Linked DNA regions of Aureimonas sp. SA4125. The protein of the gene in region 2 interacts with the protein of the main gene of each other region in a pairwise test. Links are inferred from orthologs where the notes say so. Each region holds a gene or a part of one and is shown on either strand. Other genes may lie near its edges.

Region 1 (6,058 bases), 1.3 Mb from region 2 along the record:
TTCGGCTTGCAGATCAGCCAGGGCGGGCTGATGAACATGCTGCGCCGGGCGCAGGGCACCTTCGTCGCCGACCGCGATCTCGCCATTGCCGCCCTGCGCCGCTCCAAGGTGGTGGCCTCGGACGAGACCGGCGTTCGCATCGAAGGCAGCAACGCCTTCCAATGGGTGTTTCGCTGCGATGACGCAGTCGTCCATCGTGCCGCTCCGACCCGTGGTGCCATCGTGGTCAGGACCCTGATGGACGGGCACCGGCCAAAGGTCTGGTGTTCCGATCGCTACTCTGCCCAGCAGGGACATGCCGACGCCCATCAGACCTGTCTGGCTCATCTGGCCCGCGACGTCGCCTACGCCGAACAGGCGGGCGAGGATCTGCTGCCGTCGCGGCTGCGGATCTGGCTGTCCAAGGCTTTCGCTTTGGCCAGCGGCATCACGACCTTCGCCGCATCGACCATCGTCGCCAAGCGCCGTGCACTGGAGCGAAGTCTTTCCGAGATCCTCGCCGCACCGACCTCCTGCCCTTTCGCTCGAGTGGTCCAGCACAAGTTCAGGCGAGCGCGCGACCAGCTCCTGACCTTCACTCTCTGGACCGGGATGGTCGAGGCCACCAACAACGGCTGCGAGCGCGCCCTGCGACCGGCCGTGATCCAGCGCAAGGTCACCAACGGCTATCGATCCATGTGGGCCGCCGAAGGCGAAGCTGACATCCGAACCGTCGTCGATACCGCCCGGCTGCGCCAAGGGGGCAACGTCTTCAACACAATTCTCGAGACGGTAGGCGCCTGACATTCTACGGAATGCGGGGGTGGGTAATTACCTTCAATCAGCTGTTTAAACAAAAAATTGCCGTCGTCGATCTGCTGCGCAACAGGCCGGGCGACCATCGAGCTTTGCTGACCAGTCTCTACGAGCATCAGAATCTCAGGGTTCGGCTCAATGCCGCGATGGCGACCTTGGCCGTGGCTCCACTTCAAGCGCGACGTGTCTTGGAGCAACTGCGAGACTGGGGGTACCCACCTTACGATGCCGACGCTCGAGAAACCCTGAGAGCCCTTGAGACAGGATTGTTCGTGCCGAGTTGAGCTTTCAATCTCGCAGCTCCGGCTGAAACGCGGCCCTCCCGCACCACGACCTCACGCCGCCTGCAAAAACCCCTCCAGCACGCGCTTCTGCCCGGCCTTGTCGAAATCCACTGTCAGCTTGTTGCCCTCGACGGCGACGACGGAGCCCGGGCCGAACTTGAGGTGGAAGACGCGGTCGCCGACGGCGAAGCGGCTTTCCTCCGTCATCACCGATTTGGCGACGAGCTCGCCCTGGATCTCGCGCGGGCCGCCTGATTTGGCCGAGGAATAGAGGCCGGCGCCGCGGCGCGGGGCCTGGTTGTGGCTGCGGTCCATGCGGCCGCCGAAGCCGTCGCGCGGATTGTCGCGGGCAGGGTTGTCGCGGGCCGGGGTGTCGTAGGCGTCCTCGTCGGGGGGGATTTGCGAATACTCGTCCATGCCGGCCTTGCGGGCGCTTTCGGCGGCATAGCGGTCGGCCTTGGCGGAGACGTCGGAGCGCGCGCGCGGATTGGGGCCGCTGACGCCGCCCTCGCCATAGCGCATGCCGTGATCTTTTGGCCCGGAGCGCGAGCCCCAGGCGGTGTCGCGGCCCCCGCCGCCTGCTTCCCCGGCACGCGCGGCCTGGGCGCGTTTCCAGCCGGGCGTCTGGTAGCTCGTCGTGGAAAACGCGTCGGCATCCCAGCGCGATGCGCCATAGCCGCGGGTTCCGCCATAGCCGCCATAGGAGGTCGACGGCTCCTTCACCTCGACATGCGCCTCCGGCAGTTCGTCGAGAAAGCGCGAGGGGATGGTCGACTGCCAGAGCCCGTGGATTCGCCGGTTGGAGACGAACCAGATCTTCACCCGCTTCTTGCCGCGGGTGATGCCGACATAGGCGAGCCGGCGCTCCTCCTCGAGGCCGGAGCGGCCGCCCTCGTCGAGCGAGCGCTGGTGCGGGAAGAGGCCTTCCTCCCAGCCGGGCAGGAACACCGTCTCGAATTCCAGGCCCTTGGCCGAATGCAGCGTCATGATCGACACGGCATCCATGGCCGCGTTCTGCTCGACATCCATGACCAGCGACACATGCTCGAGAAAGCCGGGCAGGTTGTCGTAGAGATCCATGGAGCGGATCAGCTCCTTCAGATTGTCGAGCCGTCCCGGCGCCTCGGCCGAGCGGTCGTTCTGCCACATCTCGGTATAGCCGGACTCCTCCAGGATCATCTCGCCGAGATCGGTGTGCTTCATCGTGGCGACGAGCCCGGCCCAGCGCTGGAAATTGGCGACGACGGTGCGCAGCGCCGTCCGCGGCTTCGGCTTCAGCTCCTCGGTGGCACTGATCGCTTCCGCCGCCGCCATCAGCGGGATGCCCTTGGCGCGGGCATAGTCGTGCAGCATCCGAAGCGCCGCGTCGCCGAGGCCGCGCTTCGGCGTGTTGACGATGCGCTCGAAGGCGAGGTCGTCGGCCGGCTGCACGACGCAGCGGAAATAGGCGAGCGCGTCGCGGATCTCCTGCCGCTCGTAGAAGCGCGGGCCGCCGATGACGCGGTAGTTCAGACCCATGGTGACGAAGCGGTCTTCGAACTCGCGCATCTGGAACGAGGCGCGCACCAGGATCGCCATGTCGTTGAGGAGATGGCCCTTGCGCTGCAGCTGCTCGATCTCCTCGCCGACGCCGCGCGCCTCCTCCTCCGAATCCCAACCGGCATTGACCTCGACCTTGTCGTGGCTGGGGTCGACATGGTCGGTGAACAGCGTCTTACCGAGCCGGTCCTCGTTATGCGCGATGAGCTGCGACGCCGCGCCGAGGATGTGCGCGGTCGAGCGGTAGTTGCGCTCCAGCCGGATCACGGTGGCGCCGGGAAAATCCTTGTCGAAGCGCAGGATGTTGTCGACCTCGGCGCCGCGCCAGCCATAGATCGACTGGTCGTCGTCGCCGACGCAGCAGATGTTGACGGTATCGGCGGCGGGTTCGCGGGAGGACGGGGCGGGGCGGGGCGATGGGGTCTCGGGGATGGCAACTGGCCCGTCTGAAGTAGGGTCGCCCCAAGGCGGCGGGATGTTCTCGCCGTCGTCGACAAGGTCGTCGAAGGCCGACGCATCGATCTCCCCCCTCGAGGGGGAGATGGCCGGCAGGCCAGAGGGGGGCGAACTGCCGCCGTCCTCGCCGGAATAAATCGAGGCCCGCTCACCCCCCTCTGCCTTGCCAGGCATCTTCCCCTCAAGGGGGGAGATCGGATGTGCCGGATGCGGCTGTGCTTGTTGGGCCCGTGCCTTCGGCCGCTGCGCCAGAAGCCGCAGCCAGAGATATTGCGCGACATTGGTGTCCTGGTACTCGTCGACGAGGATGTAGCGGAAGCGGCGGTGGTATTCGGCCAGCACGTCCGGATGGGCGCGGAAAATGGCGATCGGATGCATCAGCAGATCGCCGAAATCGGTGGCGTTGAGGCTGACCAGCCGGTCCTGATAGGCTTGGTAGAGCATCCGTCCCTTGCCGTCGGCAAACGCTCGCGCATCGCCCTCCGGGATGTCCTTCGGCGTCAGGCCCTTGTTCTTCCAGCCGTCGACAAGGCCGGCGAAGGCGCGCGCCGGCCAGCGCTTGTCGTCGAGATTGGCGGCCTGGATCAGCTGCTTGATCAGGCGGATCTGGTCGTCGGTGTCGAGAATGGTGAAGTTGGATTTGAGGCCGACGAGCTCGGCATGCCGGCGCAGGATCTTCACGCCGATGGAGTGGAAGGTGCCGAGCCAGGGCATGCCCTCGACCTGTTCGCCGACGAGGAGGGCGATGCGCGTCTTCATCTCGCGCGCCGCGCGGTTGGTGAAGGTGACGGCAAGGATCTGGCTCGGATAGGCTTTGCCGGTCGACAGGATATGCGCGATTCGCGTCGTCAGCACCCGCGTCTTGCCGGTGCCGGCGCCGGCGAGCACGAGCACCGGACCCTCCGTCGCCTCGACGGCGGCGCGCTGCTCGGCGTTGAGGCCCTCGAGATAGTCTGGCGCGCGCTGGCCGCGGGCTGCGAGGGCTCGGGCGGCAATGCCGCCGCCGCGTGGCACTGCCTCTTTCGACTCGCGCCGGCTCGGATCATTGGAATCGCTCATGGCTTCCTATCTAATCGATATCCGCGGGAACACTAGGGGAACGCGGCGACCCACAGCATGGCTCGTCCTGGTCGAGCCGAGCATGCCCAGCGGCACAAGCCACCGCCGCGCACCGAAGCAATAATATGTTCGCCGGACCACCGTGCCGCGGCGGCATCGTCGTTCGGCGTCAGGAAGGTCAATCATGAAGGAGGACAGGATGAGCCAGACGGAGATCACCCAAGCGATGATCGACGCCTACGACGAATATACGCATCTGACGCTCGACCGCCGCGGCTTCATGCAGAAGCTGAGCGGGCTCGCCGGCTCGGCGGCTGCGGCTGCGGCGGTGGCACCGTTGCTGGCGGCCTCCGGCGCGAAGGCGGCGGTCGTCGCCCCGGACGATCCCGATATCACGGCAGTCTGGGCGACCTACAACGCCGACGGCACGGAGATGAAGTCCTATCTGGTGAAGCCCGCCAAAGGGGATGGTCCCTTTCCCGGTGTCATCGTGATCCACGAGAACCGGGGCCTCAACGGCCACATCCAGGACGTCACGCGGCGGCTCGCCAAGGAAGGCTTCGTGGCGCTGGCACCGGACTTTCTCTCGACCGAAGGCGGAACGCCGCCCGACGAGGACAAGGCGCGCGAACTGATCGGCGGCCTGGATCCGGCAAAGACCGTCGCGCTCGCCGTCGGCAGCGAGGTCTGGCTGCGGCAGGCTGACGGCGTGAACGGAAAGGTCGGCGCCATCGGCTTTTGCTGGGGCGGCGCGCTCGTCAGCGAGCTCGCCATCGCCGGTCCCGATCTCAAGGCCGGCGTCGCCTATTACGGCCGGCAACCCAAGGAGGCAGACGTCGGCAAGATCAAGGCGGCGATGATGCTGCACTATGCCGGTCTCGACACCCGCATCAATGCCGGCATCGACGCCTACAAGACGGCGTTGGAGAAGGAAGGCGTCGAGCACCAGATCCATGTCTATGACGGCGTCAACCACGCCTTCAACAACGACACCTCGGCCGCGCGCTACGACAAGGCGGCCGCCGATCTCGCATGGCAGCGGACCGTCGACTTCCTGAGGACCAAGCTCGCGTGACGGGCCGGACCTCGCGGCAGGTCTTTCTCCAGCCTGACGCGGCGGCCGGAATTCCAAACAATGCCCTGCCGCTCCTTGTCGCGGCAGGAGTCCTGGATCCGGCGACGCCCGCGGCGTCGGTGCACTTCCTGCTGCGGGAAAACGGGTGGCAGGGAACGTGGACCTACACGGTCTACGACTTCTGGCACTTCCACGTCACGGGGTTCGAGGTGCTCGTGTGCATCGCCGGCAAGGCCAGCATCGGCTTTGGCGGCGACCGCGGCACGGCGGTGACCATGGAGCCGGGCGACGCCGTCATCATTCCGGCCGGCGTGGCGCATCGACGCCTGTCCGGTTCGCCGGATTTCCAAGTCGTCGGCGCCTATCCCCCCGGTCAGAATGGAACGATCGTGCGGGCCGGGGCCATGACGGTGGAAGCCGCGTCCCGTGCGATCGACGCCCTGGCGGTACCCGATATCGACCCGCTCAGCGGCGAAAGACCAGGACGCCTGTCGGCCTGGTGGCCGGCGCGGTAATCCGTAAGGCAAGGCGATCCTGCAGCCCCAGCGCTCCCCTGCTCGGCAGCATCCGGAACGTCTGTCAGGTGGATTTTCGGGCAATCCCGATCGACCTGCCCAGTTGGTCCGGGCGCGGCAGCGCGGCGTCGCTCTGCGCCGCGGCCGAGATGTTGGCCAGGATGTCCGCCGGCCAGGGCGCGACTTTGGGGCCGCTCATGTCGATCGACAGCACGAGACCCTCCAGTGTCGCCGCGAGCCAGCCGTCGCAATGGCGCATTTCCTGGAAGACATGCAGCCGCTTTTCGTCGAAGTCGATGATCCGGCCGGTGATGGTAACGATGTCTCCGGCGAAT
Region 2 (5,470 bases):
CCAGGCCGGGCTGGAAGAGGAACGGGCCCGGCCGATCGCCTGCTACGCCGCGCTGCCCAATTCCCTGGTGGTGCGGGCCGACGGCCGGATCGCCAAATGTACCGTGGCCTTCGACGATCCGCGCAACACCGTCGGCACACTGCGCGAGGATGGAACCCTCGCAATCGATCACGAACGGTTCCGGCCGTGGGTTCGCGGCATCCTTTCCGGCGAGGCTGCCAGCATGGGATGCCCGCTCTATGGCCTCCCCGGTCCAAAGACAGCAGAAGCCGGAACGGCAGCGTCCGCCGCGACATCGGCGCTCTAGCGTTTCGGGCGATTTTCCGGGACCGCGCGAAACGCCGGCTTTTAAGTTGCCGCGCCGGATACGGCGAAAACCGGTTCCCACTTTTTCGCCCGGCGCTCTAGATGTGAGCGGGTTGCGGCGGCGGTCTCCGGGGACGGCCCGTCCCCGGAGCCGGGGCAGGTGCACCGCGGGGCGCTGGGCCGGATGGCAACGCCCGAGGACTGCCCTCGCTTGACCCGCGGCATCGGCCCGGCTTTTGTTGCCGCCAGCGGCCGGGCCGGCCGCGATGTCCATCCGGCAGGTGGAGACGAGCGGAGTTTTCCAGATTTCCAGTTCCTTCAAACCGCTGCTTCGTTGGGTCTTTCCTTTCGTCTCGGCGCTTGTTCTTTCCGCCGGGGGCGCCACGGCCCTCGCGAAAACCCAAGGCGACGTCCCGGCGACGCCGGCAATCGACGGAAATGTCTCGGCGGCGACCCCGTGTCGTGGCCGCGATCTGATCCCCGAACTCGTTCGCAGCGGCCGTTACGCGGCGATGGAGGAAGCCGCCGCGGGCATCGCGAATGGCCGCGGCAAGCTCTACCGGATCGAGCACGAGGGCATCGCCGCATCGACGCTTTTCGGCACCATGCATCTCAGCGACAAGCGGCTGGCCCCCGGGCCACGAGCCAGGGCTGAGTTCCGCGCGGCCGAGACGCTGGTGATCGAGACCACCGAGAGCCTCGACCCGGCTGCGACCACGGCCGCACTCCTGGCGCGGCCGGACCTCCTCTATCTGCCGCAAGGCCAGACGATGGGCGACCGCCTGACCGCGCCGCAGGCCGCTGCCGTGGCGGAGGGTCTGGAACGGCGGGGAGTCCCGCCGGCCTCGGTCGAGACGTTGCAGCCGTGGTTTCTCGCCGTCAGCCTGATGCTGCCGGCCTGCGAAACCCAACGCCTGGCACGTCGCGAGCGCCCTCTCGACCTCGCGCTCGCAGCCCTCGCCAAGGCAGAGGGAAAGCCGGTTCTCGGCCTCGAAAGCGGCGCCGAGCAACTCGAGGCGCTGGCGTCGATGTCGATGGACCTGCAGGTTTCGAGCCTTCTGTCGACGCTGGCCCTCGGCGACCGTCTGCCCGATCTGTTCGAGACGATGACGCTTCTCTATCTCGGTGGCCGCATCGCGCTGATTGCGCCGCTGGCGGAGGCCATACTGCCGCCGGACAGCACCGCAGCGGCCCGCGACGCCGCCGCCTTCGAGAAACGCCTTGTGACCGATCGCAACCACCTGATGGCCGAGCGGCTGGAGCCGCTGCTGCAACGGGGCGGCGCCTTTGTCGCCGTCGGCGCCCTGCATCTTCCCGGCGACGAAGGCCTCGTCGCCCTGCTCCGGGCAAAGGGGTATCGTCTCACGCGACTCGACTGACGTCACCAAGGCTCGCTCGTCATGACGGAGGGTCGGACCGCGGCGGTTCGCGCAGTCCTTGCAACTGCACCACAACGTGAAGTGCCTGCGACTTGCGCATCTAAGCCGTCAGTTCATATTCTCGGCAGTGCCCAACCATGGAAGGACCAGACGACATGAAGAAGATTTCTGCCGCCGTCCTCACTCTCGGTCTCGTGAGCTTCGCCACTTCGGCATTTGCCTATCCCTGCTCGCAGAAGATCGTGGCTGAGACGCCGCCTGTCGTGACCACGCAGACCGTCGACGAGAGCTGATCTGCAACGACCGACCCTGTCCTCCAGACAGGCAAAGGCCCGGATCCTGCGAAGGCAGGCCCGGGCCTTTGTCGTTTCGTGAGCCGCCGGCGCGGCCCGTATTTTCTCAGGCGTGGATCGGCTTGCCGGAGAAGGCAGCGAACGCCGCTTCGCGCACCGCTTCCGACAATGTCGGATGGGCGTGGCTGGTGCGGGCGAGATCCTCGGCCGAGCCACCGAACTCCATCAGGATGGCCGCTTCGTGCACGAGATCGCCGGCATTGTGTCCGAGGATATGGACGCCCAGCACCCGGTCGGTGTCCTTGTCGGCCAGGATTTTCACGAACCCGTCGGTGGCCAGCATGGCGCGGGCCCTCCCATTGGCGGTGAAGGGAAATTTGCCGACCTTGTAGGCGACGCCATCGGCCTTCAGTTCCTCCTCCGTCCGGCCGATCGAGGCGACCTCCGGCGCGGTGTAGACGACCGCGGGAATGACGCCGTAGTTCACATGCCCGGCCTGGCCGGCAAGGATTTCGGCCAGCGCGACACCCTCGTCCTCCGCCTTGTGCGCCAGCATCTGCCCCCGCACCGCGTCGCCGATGGCATAAATGCCCGGAACGTTCGTCTGGAAATGCGCGTCGATCTCGATCCGGCCGGCGCGGTCCGTCGCGATTCCGAGTTCCTCGAGGCCGAGCCCCGCGGTAAAGGGGCGGCGTCCGGTGGCGACGAGGACGACATCGGCGTCGATCGCCTCCGCCGCGCCGCCGGCGACCGGCTCGAAGGTCACAGAGGCCCCCTCGCCCTTGCGCTCGACGCCCGTGACCTTGGCATTGAGCTTCACCTCGATACCCTGCTTGGCGATGAGCTTCTGGAACTGGGCGGAGACTTCGCCGTCCATGCTGCCGAGCAGCTTTCCGAGATATTCGATGACGGTCACCTTCGCGCCGAGGCGCGACCAGACCGAGCCGAGTTCGACGCCGATGACGCCGCCGCCGACGACGACCATGGTCTTCGGCACCTTGGGGAGAGCGATGGCGTTGTCGGAGGAGACGATCACCTGGCCGTCGAAGGCGACGTCGACGCCGGGAATGCCGGCGACTTCCGAGCCCGTGGCGATGCAGATCGCCTTGGCCGAGAGCGTCTCGGTCGAGCCGTCCGCCTTGGCGACCTCGACCGAGCCGGCCGCCTTGATCGAGCCGGTGCCGGTGATGCCGGTGATCTTGTTCTTCTTGAACAGGAAGGCGATGCCGTCGACATTGGCCTTCACCGTCTTGTCCTTGTGCTCCAGCATTTTTGCCAGATCCAGCGTCGGCGACACCTGGATCCCGAGCTCGCCGAAGGAATGGCCGGCCTCGGCGAACATTTCCGAAGCGTGCAGCAGCGCCTTCGACGGGATGCAGCCGACATTCAGGCAGGTGCCGCCATAGGTCGCGCGTTTTTCGACGACCGCCACCTTCAGGCCGAGTTGCGCCGCCTTGATCGCCGCGACATAGCCGCCGGGGCCGGAGCCGATGACGACGAGATCGTAGAGGGTGCTGTCAGCCATTGATGTTCTCTTGATTTGCCGGACTTGTTGAAGCGGATGTGGGGATTTCAGAGCAGCTGCGAAAGGACGAGGACGATGCCGATCGCCGATGCGATCCAGGCGAGGCTTCGGATATAGGGGATGCCCGCGAGGTACAGCGGGATGTAGGCGAGGCGAGCCAGCAGCCAGAGCCAGACGCCGGCCTCCGACCAGCCGCCGGTGCGGCCGGAAACGACGACGACGAGAACCGCCGCGACGAAGGCCGGATAGGTTTCCCTGAAATTTGCCAGCGCACGTTCCGCGCGGGCGGCCAGAGGCTTCAGGGGCGGCATCTCGCCATCGCGCGGGCCGGCATTCCAGGCAGAGCCCCGCTCGCGCGTCGCCAGCATGCCCTGCAGCGAAATGTGGACAAAGAGGAGCAGGACGGAGAGCGCGAGGATCGTCAGTTCGATCGGGAGCGGCGTGGTCATTGTCTGTCCTTCGATTGAGGCTCAGCCGGCAGACCGGTCGCCGCCGCGGTCACGCTCGGATAGATCCGGGCGCATGCCCCGGCGCGCCTCACGGCAGGATCGCGCGGCCGCCGGACACGTCGAGAATCGCCCCGGTGGAGTAGCTGGCCTCGGGCGAGGCGAGCCAGAGGATCGCCTTGGCCACTTCGTCGGCGGTGCCGGGACGCTTCATCGGCAGGTTCGGCGTCATCTCGGACACGCGGCCGGGCGTGCCGCCGGAGACATGGATGTCGGTCTCGATGATGCCCGGACGCACGGCCGTGACCCGGATGCCTTCGAGGGCCACTTCCTTGGCGAGGCCGACGGTGAAGGTGTCGATTGCGCCCTTCGAAGCGGCGTAGTCGACGAACTGGCCGGGACCGCCGAGCTTGGCCGCGGCCGAGGTGAGGTTGACGATCGCGCCCCCGGCGCCGCCTTTCGACACGGCCATACGCTTGATCGCCTCGCGCGCGCACAGAAAGCTGCCGATGACGTTGATCCGGAACATGCGCTCCAGCCGCTCGGCGCTCATCTCGGCGACGGATGACGGCAGGTCGACGACGCCGGCATTGTTGACGAGGACGGCGAGGGTTCCGAGCCTGTCGGCGGCGGCGAAGATCGCCAGGATGTCCGCCTCGACCCCGACATCGCCGGCAACGGCGACGGCGCGGCCGCCGGACGCTTCGATCTCGCCGACGACGGCGGCGGCCGCGGCCGAATTGGCGGCATAGTTGACCACGACGGCGTATCCCGCGCTTGCAGCAAGCTTCGCGGTAGCAGCGCCGATGCCCCGGCTGCCGCCGGTGATGATCATGACTTGTGACATTGACTACTCAAATGATGGAGGGCTCGGAGATGCCGACACGAACCGACAGTCGGGCACGATCGATGTAAGCCGGCAGTCTGGTACTCTCGTCGAAAATAGCACCGAGAAGCTGCTCGACGGTGAGGTTCCTTGCACCGGTGAGATCGGCGCCGCGAAGGTCCATGCCGGCCATGTCTGCGTCGGCGAAATTGGCGCGCACGAGAATTGCGTCACGCGCATCCGCGCGTTTCAGATTGGCATATGAGAGATTGACGCCCGTCAGGTCGAGCGTGCGCAGGACCGTGCCTTCGAAGTGAAACCTGTGGGGCAGAGATGTTCGTCGCTCAAGCACCGAACTCATCATTCATCCTCCTTCTCAGGACTTCCGCGATAGCCCGGGCATCAGGCGGCGCATTCTCTCCATCAAAGTTCGCCATGGTCGCATCGAGATGCGTCTCGAGCAGCTTGAAGACCGGCCCCGCAAGATCCGGGAAGTCGGCGACCGTCTCGCCGAGAATATAGATTGCCGCGAGCCGGACTTCCATTCGTTCGTCGCCGAGCTGACCCGCGGCGCGATTGAAGAGCTCCATGACATGAGCCCGGCGCGCCAGCGTCGCCTGAAACACCGCCGATCCCGCTTGTGTCGTCTCGGGACCGAGCTTCTTCCAGGCGAGCCATGCGCCGACGGCGGCAGC

What was found. Proteins that work in one complex are often made in the same cells at the same time.
Region 1: the proteins of lpdA (region 2) and Sa4125_RS15455 interact in binary tests that used the Escherichia coli proteins (3 or more experiments, as listed by UniProt). The link is inferred for Aureimonas sp. SA4125 from one-to-one orthologs.

What each region holds. Positions count from the first base shown.
Region 1 is NZ_AP025032.1:3,260,923-3,266,980, reverse strand. The notes cover bases 931-4,503. They hold Sa4125_RS15455 (UvrD-helicase domain-containing protein), read right to left. Parts: upstream 4,134-4,503; coding sequence 1,131-4,133; downstream 931-1,130. Other genes in these bases: Sa4125_RS15450 (dienelactone hydrolase family protein), read left to right, coding at 4,333-4,503. In the rest of the region: Sa4125_RS15465 (IS66 family transposase), read left to right, coding at 1-783; more of Sa4125_RS15450, read left to right, coding at 4,504-5,208; Sa4125_RS15445 (hypothetical protein), read left to right, coding at 5,205-5,723; Sa4125_RS15440 (thioesterase family protein), read right to left, coding at 5,788-6,058. UniProt on the Escherichia coli protein: A helicase with DNA-dependent ATPase activity. Unwinds DNA duplexes with 3'-5' polarity. Translocates on single-stranded DNA with 3'-5' polarity. Initiates unwinding more efficiently from a nicked substrate than double-stranded DNA.
Region 2 is NZ_AP025032.1:4,585,308-4,590,777, forward strand. What follows is about bases 1,295-4,279. They hold lpdA (dihydrolipoyl dehydrogenase), read right to left. Parts: upstream 3,504-4,279; coding sequence 2,085-3,503; downstream 1,295-2,084. Other genes in these bases: Sa4125_RS21690 (TraB/GumN family protein), read left to right, coding at 1,295-1,685; Sa4125_RS21695 (hypothetical protein), read left to right, coding at 1,841-1,978; Sa4125_RS21705 (MAPEG family protein), read right to left, coding at 3,551-3,952; Sa4125_RS21710 (SDR family oxidoreductase), read right to left, coding at 4,041-4,279. Also shown: Sa4125_RS21685 (radical SAM protein), read left to right, coding at 1-307; more of Sa4125_RS21690, read left to right, coding at 573-1,294; more of Sa4125_RS21710, read right to left, coding at 4,280-4,796; Sa4125_RS21715 (pentapeptide repeat-containing protein), read right to left, coding at 4,804-5,136; Sa4125_RS21720 (hypothetical protein), read right to left, coding at 5,120-5,470. UniProt on the Escherichia coli protein: Lipoamide dehydrogenase is a component of the glycine cleavage system as well as of the alpha-ketoacid dehydrogenase complexes.